Regions from separate parts of the Mesorhizobium sp. P2_A8 genome, predicted to be linked through region 3. Evidence: riboswitches for the same ligand, from Rfam matches in the RefSeq annotation. Region 3 holds a riboswitch; each other region holds the start of a gene.

Region 1 (3,267 bases), on a different contig from region 3:
CTACAAGAAGCCCGGCAATCTGTTCGTCGCCCAGTTCATCGGCTCGCCGGCCATGAACATCCTGCCGGCGACCATCGACAAGACCGGAAACCCGACCGTCGTCAGCCATGTCGGCGGCCGCAAGGCAACCGTACCGATCGCCACGCCGGCATCGGCAAACGGTGCCTCGGTGAGCTTCGGCGTCAGGCCAGAGGACCTGATGATCGCCAGCGGCGCGGACTATCTGTTCGAGGGAACGGTGGACTATGTCGAGCAGCTCGGCGAGGTCCAACTTGTCTATGTCGACATCGGCCGCGCCGACCTGCCGCTGGTGACCAAGATGCCAGGCAATGTCGAGGTCAAGCGCGGGGCGACGCTGCGGCTGAGCGCGGACGCCAGCGACCTTCACATCTTCGACGCGGACGGGCACTCCTTCTCGCTCCGTCAGCCGGAAGCAAAGGCGGCCTGAGGTCAGGAGGACGTCGGAGGCCACATGAAAAACGAAGAGCGGCGGGCACAGGCCCGCCGCTCTTTGTTTGCAGATCAGCTTCGGCTGTTAGTTAGCGGCCGAAGAGGTTCCGGTCGCTGCCCTGAGGGGCAGACTTCTGTACGTCGCCCGACGAGTTGAGCAACTTGTAAACGGGCGAATCGCTGTTGCGGATCGAGCCCGTATGCGAGGCGTCGACGTTGACGGTCGCCTGCTTGTTGATGTCGGTGCCGCCAACATTGTCGTTGCCGGCATAGGCGCTGCCAGCGGCAATCAGAAGAGCGGCGGCAGTAAGAACAATCTTTTTCATTTTTGATACTCCGGTATTTTCGAATTCGAGGCGGCAGGCTGACCCGCCGCCTCGCCGTCGGATGCTAGTTTCGGATGTCAGTTGTTGCCGAACAGGTTGCGATCGCTGCCATGGGTGACAGGCGTCTGCGCAGCCGGCTCGGACTTCTTGGTTGAAGCCGTGTACGAGCTGTCGACCGAGGCGGCAGGCTGATTGGCGCCCTTGGAGCCAAAGTTGTCGCTTCCGGCGAAAGCGCTGCCGGAAATGGCCAGAACGGCGGCGGCAGCAATAAGGATCTTGTTCATTTTAGCTCTCCTGAATTTCTGGATTTTGCCAGGGCGGCGGGCGAGCCCGCCGCCTTCTGGGAATCGGCGTTAGTGGCCGAAGAGATTGCGGTCGCTACCCTGGACAGGCGTCTGAGCAGCCGGTTCCGGCTTCTTGATCGAAGCGGTCTGCGAGCTGTCGACAGCAGTGGCTACCGGGGCGTTCGAACCATAGTGGTCGCTACCGTTAGCAAAGGCGCTGCCGGAAATGGCCAGAACGGCGGCGGCAGTGAGAATGATCTTTTTCATTTTAGGTACTCCAGTATTTTTCCCGTCCGTCTAGCGGCGTGTCTTGGGATGAAATCGCGTCGTTCGGACCGCCCCGATGTGGGAAAGCCATCCAGCCATTTCCAATCACGAAGTTGTTCCGCGTGGACCAAGAATCTGCCACTTGAAATTGTGCCAAGAGCATCCACACCAGTTGTTTTTCTTTGTGATATCAAATAGTTATGTAAAATCGGCACCCCGATCACCAACTGTGTCGGAGGCCCAGCGTTCACACCGTCCTGCACGCACCGTCAACAGAAACGAACCGTTCGGTTCGATTTTAGAAGTTGCTAATAGTCACTTTTCGAAACCGTTAACCTTTCTTAGGCCCCGGCAAGGGGTCGGATTCGAGGAGATTGCAGCCGGCGATGGCTGCCTAGGAGATCGGGTTTCGGCTCCGCAATAGCCGGCCGGAGCGTTTCGCATGCGTGTCGCGCCGCATGGATACGATGTCGTTTTCATGCCGATGGCGCGCCCGCGATCGTGATTAGATCATGTCATCTCAGGTGCCGCTTCGTGACGACGAAGCGGAGAATTGGGAAGCCGGTCAGAATCCGGCGCTGCCCCCGCAACGGTGGTGGAGTTCAAGTCGCAACGGGAGACCACTGGGCAAACGCCTGGGAAGGTGTCGCGACCGTCCGCAAGGACACTCCAGAGCCCGGAAACCAGCCCGAGATATTTGAACTCGACTGATCGCGGTGGGCGGTCAAGAGGTGGATAGTGCATGTCCGGCGCTTCGCCGGTCTGCGTCCGATCCTTCCTCCATCACCACCAGTTCAGTCCTTGGCTATGAGGACAGGACATGGACGCGCGCAACGATATGCTGAGGCTGCTGCAGAGCCGCAGGAACGGCTTCTCGCTCGAGCAGCCCTTTTACACCGATCCGGACTATTTCAAGCTCGACATGGAGCTGATCTGGTATCGCGACTGGCTGTTCATCGGCCATGATTGCGAGCTGCCCAAGCCGGGCAGCTACATTACCGCGCAGATCGGCGATTATCCGGTCGTCCTTGTCCGCGACCAGAAGGGCAATATCAACGCCTTTCACAATTCCTGCCGCCATCGCGGCAGCCGAGTCTGCAATTCAGACAAGGGCACGGCGGCAAAGCTGGTCTGCCCCTATCACCAGTGGACCTATGAGCTGGACGGAAGGCTGTTGTTTGCCCGACAGATGGCGGACGGGTTCGACAAGAGCCAGTTCGGCCTGAAGCCCATCGCCTGTGAAAGTGTCGGCGGCTACATCTTCATCTGCCTGGGCAAGGAGCCGGCGGATTTCGCACCGATGCGGGCTATGATCGAGCCCTACCTTTTGCCGCACCGGCTGCGCGAGGCCAAGGTGGCGTTCGAGTCGACCATTGTCGAGAAGGGCAACTGGAAGCTGGTCTGGGAAAACAACCGCGAGTGCTACCATTGCGCCGGCAATCACCCGGAGCTTTGCAAAACTTTCCCGGAGGCACCGACGGTGACCGGCGTGCAGGGGGCCGACAGCGACCCGGAAATGCTTGCGCACTGGGCGAAATGCGAAGCGGCCGGCCTGCCGAGCAAATTCCGCATCGATGCGGCCGGACAGTACCGCGCCACCCGCGCGCCGCTGCTGCGCGACGCCATCAGCTACACCATGAACGGCAAGCGGGCGGTGAAGAAGAACCTCTCCGACACCGTCTCCGCCGACCGGATCGGCACCTTGATGCACTATCACTATCCGACGACATGGAACCACATCCTCATCGACCACGCGGTGACGTTTCGCGTGCTGCCGATCAGCGCCACGGAAACGGCGGTGACGACCAAATGGCTCGTCCACAAGGATGCGGTCGAAGGCGTCGACTACGATCTCGCCGAACTCACCCATGTCTGGACCGAGACCAACGACCAGGACCGCCACATCGTCGAGGAAAACGCCTTCGGCATCCTATCGCCCG
Region 2 (3,267 bases), on a different contig from region 3:
AGTTGCAGAGATCAGTTTTACCGCTTCCTCAAAGCAGACATCGTTGGCACGCGTAGCGCAAGTGGCCGTGTGACCTACCTTCCCGCCGATTGGCCCGAGGCACGCCCAGGTGTCTCTTGCTGCCTACCGTATCGTCGCGAAGGTGCGGGTCACGCCTTGTTCTTGGTTAGACGCTCCAGCGCATCCACTATCAAATCGCAGAATTTTTGATGGTCGAGCTTCATCGCCACGGTGTGGCGGAAGTCGACCTGCTCGCTCGCCGTGCCGCCGAAATGGTGCATGCCGCCCATCTTCTCGAAATTGCAGACCGTCATGCCTTTGGTCCACCGGCCGGCAAGCTCGACGCGGATATCGGCCTTCTCGGTGGTGAAGACGGTCGGGTCGATCATGGCCGCGACGCAGCATGCGTCATGCACGGCGGGATACTCGATCTGCAGGAGGCCACCATGCGTCGTCGCGATGAACTCCCAGATATCGAGGATGAACTTGGCGATCGGGCCGCCTACCGCGCGCACCCGGTCCTGAAGCCCCGTGGTGGCGAGCGCTTGATGCGTCAGGTCGAGCCCCACCATGGTGACGTCCCAGTTGGCCCGGAACACCACGGAGGCTGCTTCCGGGTCGGCATAGACGTTGAACTCCGCCGCGGGCGTGATGTTGCCCCTGGTAAAACTGCCGCCCATTGCGATGACCGATTTCACCCGCTCGACGATGCGCGGATCCTTGCGCACGGCAAGCGCGATGTTGGTGTAGGGACCGACCGGCACCAGCGTGATCGTCTTCGGCTCATGCGCCATGACGGTGTCGATGATGAAGTCGACGGCGTGCCGCTTGTCGAGCTCGAACGAGGCGGGCGGCAGTACGGGGCCGTCGAGCCCGGTCTCGCCGTGGATCTCGACGGCCAGCACCTGATCGATGAGGAGCGGGCCGGGAGAGCCCTTCGCCACCGGTACCTTGATGCCATAGGCGGTGCATACGGAAAGCGCATTGCGCGTGGTGTTCTCGACATTGTGGTTGCCCGAAACCGTGGTGATACCGAGGAGATCGATCTTCGGATTGCCTGCCGCCAGCAGGATGGCGATAGCGTCATCATGCCCTGGGTCGCAGTCCAGGATGATCTTTTCCATATGGCACCTCCTCTGTCGGCCGAGCCTGCCGCGACTACAGACTGCCGCCGCTTGCGCCGTCAAGGTTCTCGCCCTCGGCAACCGTAGTGCCAACTCGCTCGGCCCCCCGGCCACCTTCTACCTCCGGTGGCGAGCCCATTTCGAGCAGCTGCCACCTGCCGCCGCCGTGTTGCGCACAAGTGGAGTTGACATCGTCGCGGAATATCGCTTCAAACGTAATGTTATTACATTTGGATGGAGCCGCGACGTCGCAAAAAACCGTTGCGATGCGATCGATGGAAATCTACGCTGGCCCGGTGATGGTCCCCTGGCCGCAAGGCAAGGGGTGAAAAGGGAACACGGTGAGATCCCAAAGGGTCGAGGCCGTGGCTGCCCCCGCAACTGTAAGCGGCGAGCAAAATCCGTAAATGCCACTGGCCGGCAAGGCTGGGAAGGCAGGATGGCGCAACGACCCGCGAGCCAGGAGACCTGCCATCAGCATGAGTTGACCGGACGGGGTGTGCCGGGAGGAGACGTGGACGTCGGTCTTGTCGGCCGATACGCCAACATCCTTCCGTCGCCAATCGAGAAAGACGGAAAGTTGGACGGCGCTACAGATCGTATTCACCGCATTATTGTCTGCACGCTTTGCCGCGACGTCCCGACAGGGATCAGGTCGGGTGAAAATTTGTGCTCCGATTTGCGTTCCCGGCTCTCGGCCCACCATGAACCCGCCGTGGCGCATGGCTTCACGGTCGAGGGCGTGTCTTGCATGGCCGGCTGTGCACGGCCCTTGACGGTTGCCTTCCAGGCATCGGGCAAGGCTGCCTATCTCTTCGGCTCCATCGATGCGCAGGCCGATGTCGGCGATCTCGTGCGATTCGCCAAGCTCTATGCTTCGCTCGCCGATGGCTGGTGCAATTCGGGACAGCGCCCGGCGGGATTGGCCGGCAAGACGCTGGCCCGCATCCCGGGTCCGGAGAATCCGGCGGGAAACAGCCGATGACAGCGCCGGTTCTCGAAGCGCGTGACCTCAGTGCCATGGCGAATGGCCGGGATCTGGTCCATGCGGTCAGCCTGTCGGTGGCCGCGAGCGATCGCCTCGCCATCATCGGCCCCAACGGCGCCGGCAAGACGACGCTGCTGCGCATGCTGTCGGGCATGCTGCGGCCAAGTTCCGGCGAGGTGAAGCTTGGCGGGCGCCGGCTGGACAGGATTTCGGCCGCCGAGCGGGCACTGCATATCGCCGTGGTCGGCCAGACCGACCAGCCCGATCCGCGGCTGGCGGTGATCGACTATGTCGAGCTTGGCCGGGTTCCGCACGCCGGGCTGAGGCGCAGGAGCGACGAACGCGACATTGTCGTCGACGCGCTGCGCCGGACCGGCCTGCTGCCGCTGCTTGGCCGCACCATCGGCTCGCTGTCGGGGGGCGAGCGCCAGCGCGCCCAGCTGGCGCGCGCCATCGCGCAGGAGCCAAAAATTCTGTTCCTCGACGAGCCCACCAACCACCTCGACCCGCGCGCCCGTGGCGAACTGCTCGAACTCGTGGCCGGCTTCGGCATGACGGTGATCGCGGTGCTGCACGATCTGGCCCTGGTGGCCCCCTTCGCCACCAGGGTCGCGGTGATGAACAATGCCCGCCTGCAAGCGTTCGCCGCGCCGCGCGAAGCGCTGACCCAACAGCTGATCCGCGAGATTTTCGGCGTCGACGTCTTTCGTCTGCGCCATCCGACCGAAGACCGCGAACTGACGGTGTTCGAGGTGCCGAACCGCGCCGCGCCGCCATCCTGATCGAAGCCGTTCCGCCCAATCCCTGTTCAACAAAGGAGCACTTACCTTGAAACGCCTCGCCTTTTCGCTTGTCTTCTCGCTGCTGGCCTCGACAGCCTTCGCCTTCCCTGTGACCGTCGACAGCTGCGGCAAACCGCTGACCTTCGACGCGCCGCCGAAGCGTGCCGTCATCCATGACCTCAACATGGCCGAGATGACTTTTGCGCTGAAACTGCAGCCGTCGATCGTCGGCCTGACCGGCATCACCGGATGGTACAAGGTCGGTCCCGAATTCAAGGCCGAGCAGGGCTCGATCCCTGAACTCGCCCCCAAATATCCGACGCTTGAAAACCTCGTCGCGGTCGAGCCCGATTTCTTCTTCGCCGGCTGGTAC
Region 3 (3,267 bases):
ATCGGCGGCGTCGCCGCTTTCCTGCCGATCCCGGGCTTGAGCGGCCTGGTCTCCTTCATCAACACGGTGATCCGCCTGTCGCTGACCTATGTCGACGAGATCATCCTGGGCTACAACGTCCGCATCAATTCAGCCTCGCCGTTCGAGACGGCGCGGCAAGGCGTCGTGCTCTACGCCCAGAACGGCAGGATCATGGTCAAGAACGCCGTCTGGCTGGCGGTCATCATGTGGGGCGTGTCGTTCGTCATCTTCCTGCTGATGCTGGCTCCGGCCGGTGCCATTCTTTTCCTCATGCCCGGGCAGCTCGCGGGCTGGGCCTTCGTGCTCGCCATTGTCTTCGCCTGGGCTTTCAAGGCCGCGTTCATCGAACCCTTCGCCATCGCCTGCCTGATGCAGGTCTATTTCAGGACCATCGAGGGCCAGGTGCCCGATCCCGAGTGGGACGCCCGGCTGGCCGAAGCGTCGTCGAAATTCAGGGAACTCAAGGACAAGGCGCTGGCCTCCTTCGGTGGCTCGCGCTGGGGCACGGCCGGCGCGACAGGCTGATCAGCGGCGGTCGCCGTCGCCGGTGCGGCGCCGACAGCGTTGAGGCGCGTTACGGTCGATTTGAGCGGCGCTTCGCCTTGCCCGGAAAAAATCTCGCTCATGATCAGCTCCGGCAACGGCAGGCGGCGTCCCCAGCCGTGCGTTTCAAGGTCCGGTTTTGGCGCGAACTCCGAGACGCGGCCGACGCAGAGATAGGCGACCGGCGTCACATGCTCGGGAATTGACAGCAGATCTTTCAACGCCTGCGCCTCGATGATGCTGACCCAGCCGACACCAACACCTTCGGCGCGCGCCGCCAGCCAGAAGTTCTGCACCGCGCAAACCGTGCTGTAGAGGTCCATCTCCGGATTGTGCCAGCGCCCCAGCGGCGAACCCTTCGAGCGCTGGCGGTCGCAGGTGATGCAGATGTTGAGCGCGCTTTCGCAGATGCCATCCAGCTTGAGCTTGCGGTAGAGCGCCTGTCGCTCTTCCGCGATGGCTGGCAACTCCTGTTCGCGCGCCGCCAGGAACAGGTCGCGCACCTTCTGCCGTCGCTCGGTGTCGCGAATGACGATGAAGTTCCATGGCTGCATGAAGCCGACCGATGGCGCGTGATGGGCCGCAAGCAGCAGCCGCGCCAGCACATCATCTTCGAGCGCGGTGGGCAGGAAATGGCTGCGGACATCGCGCCGCGTGAACATGGCGCGGTAAACCGCGTTGCGTGCACTTTGGTCAAATCCGTCGCCAACTGGAGCGGTCATGTGTTCCGGCATCGCGTGTCCCCTTGCGATTGCAGTGTAGATGTCATCCGCCTGACCATGCGGACGACGATACCTGCCAGGCCGGTCTTCTGGCTCAGGATCAACCCGCGTCCGGTGCCTTCCCGTCATCGACAGTGGCATTTACCGGCGCGGTCCCCCTTACAGCGTTGGGCACGCCACGGAATTCAACCGTGTTCCCGATTCTCTCGCTTGCGGCGAGCACCAGGCAGTGGCGCCGACCTTACGCCGAAGCGCTAACGACGCCAATGCCCGTAGCGACACCAATGGACGCAGGCGTGATTTTCCCCAGTCATCAACCGCCTGCGCATGGCCTTTGTCGATCCGGGTCACTAGATTAGGGCGATGACCACCCGTCTCTACAGCCATCCGATCTTCCTCGAGCACATCACGCCGCCCGGCCATCCCGAGCGGCCCGACCGCTTGCGCGCCATCGAGCGTGTGCTCGACGACGAGGCTTTTGCCACGCTCGATCGCGTCCAGGCGCCGGAGGGCGACGAGGCCACCATCCTCTACGCGCATCCCGCCGATTTCGTCGCCCGCGTCCGCGCATCCATTCCCGACACGGGCATTGCCCGCATCGACGCCGACACCACCGCCAGCCCGAAGAGTTGGCAAGCGGCGATCACGGCGATTGGTGCTGCCAACGCTGCCGTGGACGACGTTTTCACAGGCCGCGCCGACAATGTCTTCGTCGCCGCGCGACCGCCCGGCCACCATGCCGAAAAAACCACCGCCATGGGCTTCTGTCTCTTCAACACGGCGGCGATTGCGGCGCGCCATGCACAGAGGAAACATGGCGTCGAGCGCGTTGCCGTTGTCGACTGGGACGTGCACCACGGCAACGGCACGCAGGATATTTTCTGGGACGATCCGACGGTGCTCTATTGCTCGACGCACCAGATGCCGCTCTATCCCGGCACCGGGGCAAAGAGCGAAACCGGCGCCGGCAACATCGTCAACGCACCGTTGGCGCCGCAGACCGGCAGCGAGGTTTTCCGCGACGCCTTCCTGTCGCGGGTCCTGCCGGCGCTCGACAATTTCGCGCCGGACCTGATCATCATTTCGGCCGGGTTCGACGCGCATCACCGAGATCCATTGGCCGAGATCAACCTGACCGAGGACGATTTTGACTGGGCGACCGGCCAGTTGATGCAGCGCGCCACGCGCCACAGCGGCAACCGGCTCGTCAGCTTGCTCGAGGGTGGCTACGATCTGCAGGGACTGGCATTTTCGGTCGCCGCCCATGTCGGGCGACTGATGAAAGGATGAATGATGGCTGGTGAGACCAACGAAGACATCAAGGCGATGAGCTTCGAACAGGCACTCGACGCGCTGGAGAAGATCGTCGATGATCTGGAGCGTGGCGACGTGCCGCTCGACCAGTCGATCCGCATCTACGAGCGCGGCGAGGCGCTGAAGGCACATTGCGACCGGTTGCTGAAGGCCGCCGAGGACAAGGTCGAGAAGATCAGGCTGTCGCGCGACGGCAAGCCGGTTGGAACGGAGCCGCTCGACGCCGACTGAGGCATGCTCCCGAACGATGGTCTTGCCTCACCGGTTTTTGGACATGATCATGATCGAGGATGGAATTCGCCCCGATTGAAACGGCTTCAGGAAGAGGAGGTTCGCAAACGATGTGCAGAAACATCAAGACCCTGTTCAATTTTGATCCGCCTGCAACCCATGACGAGGTGCGCGACGCAGCCCTTCAGTTTGTCCGCAAATTGAGCGGAACGACACGGCCCTCGAAGCAGAACCAGCACGCGTTTGACCACGCCGTCGAGGCCATCGCGGCATCGGCCCGTGAGCTTCTCGATTCCCTCGAAACCCATCAGCATCCCCGCAATCGCGAAGAGGTGGCAGCTAAGGCGCGGGCAAAAGCCGCGGTCCGTTTTGCCTGACGCAAGTAGGCGCGGCCGCTGACAAGGAGAGTGCATGAACTTCTTCCCTGGGAAAGACC

Evidence for each region. A riboswitch is a leader RNA that binds a small molecule or an ion and turns the genes downstream of it on or off. The one in region 3 is predicted to bind cobalamin.
Region 1: linked by a shared signal. The riboswitch ahead of AC1D10_RS00095 (aromatic ring-hydroxylating oxygenase subunit alpha) and the one ahead of bluB (5,6-dimethylbenzimidazole synthase) in region 3 are both predicted to bind cobalamin.
Region 2: linked by a shared signal. The riboswitch ahead of AC1D10_RS24810 (DUF1636 family protein) and the one ahead of bluB (5,6-dimethylbenzimidazole synthase) in region 3 are both predicted to bind cobalamin.

Annotation. Positions count from the first base shown of each region.
Region 1 is NZ_JBFUDB010000001.1:15,949-19,215, forward strand. It holds gene AC1D10_RS00075 (ABC transporter ATP-binding protein) at 1-448, shown strand, start outside; gene AC1D10_RS00080 (DUF680 domain-containing protein) at 540-776, opposite strand; gene AC1D10_RS00085 (DUF680 domain-containing protein) at 854-1,060, opposite strand; gene AC1D10_RS00090 (DUF680 domain-containing protein) at 1,130-1,327, opposite strand; cobalamin riboswitch at 1,833-2,033, shown strand; gene AC1D10_RS00095 (aromatic ring-hydroxylating oxygenase subunit alpha) at 2,148-3,267, shown strand, end outside.
Region 2 is NZ_JBFUDB010000008.1:400,666-403,932, forward strand. It holds gene AC1D10_RS24805 (nucleoside hydrolase) at 150-1,124, opposite strand; cobalamin riboswitch at 1,408-1,614, shown strand; gene AC1D10_RS24810 (DUF1636 family protein) at 1,639-2,109, shown strand; gene AC1D10_RS24815 (ABC transporter ATP-binding protein) at 2,106-2,894, shown strand; gene AC1D10_RS24820 (ABC transporter substrate-binding protein) at 2,941-3,267, shown strand, end outside.
Region 3 is NZ_JBFUDB010000005.1:530,454-533,720, forward strand. It holds gene AC1D10_RS17740 (hypothetical protein) at 1-546, shown strand, start outside; partial or broken gene bluB (5,6-dimethylbenzimidazole synthase) at 717-1,298, opposite strand; cobalamin riboswitch at 1,349-1,528, opposite strand; gene AC1D10_RS17750 (histone deacetylase family protein) at 1,650-2,576, shown strand; gene AC1D10_RS17755 (exodeoxyribonuclease VII small subunit) at 2,580-2,831, shown strand; gene AC1D10_RS17760 (DUF2277 domain-containing protein) at 2,942-3,208, shown strand; gene AC1D10_RS17765 (pirin family protein) at 3,243-3,267, shown strand, end outside.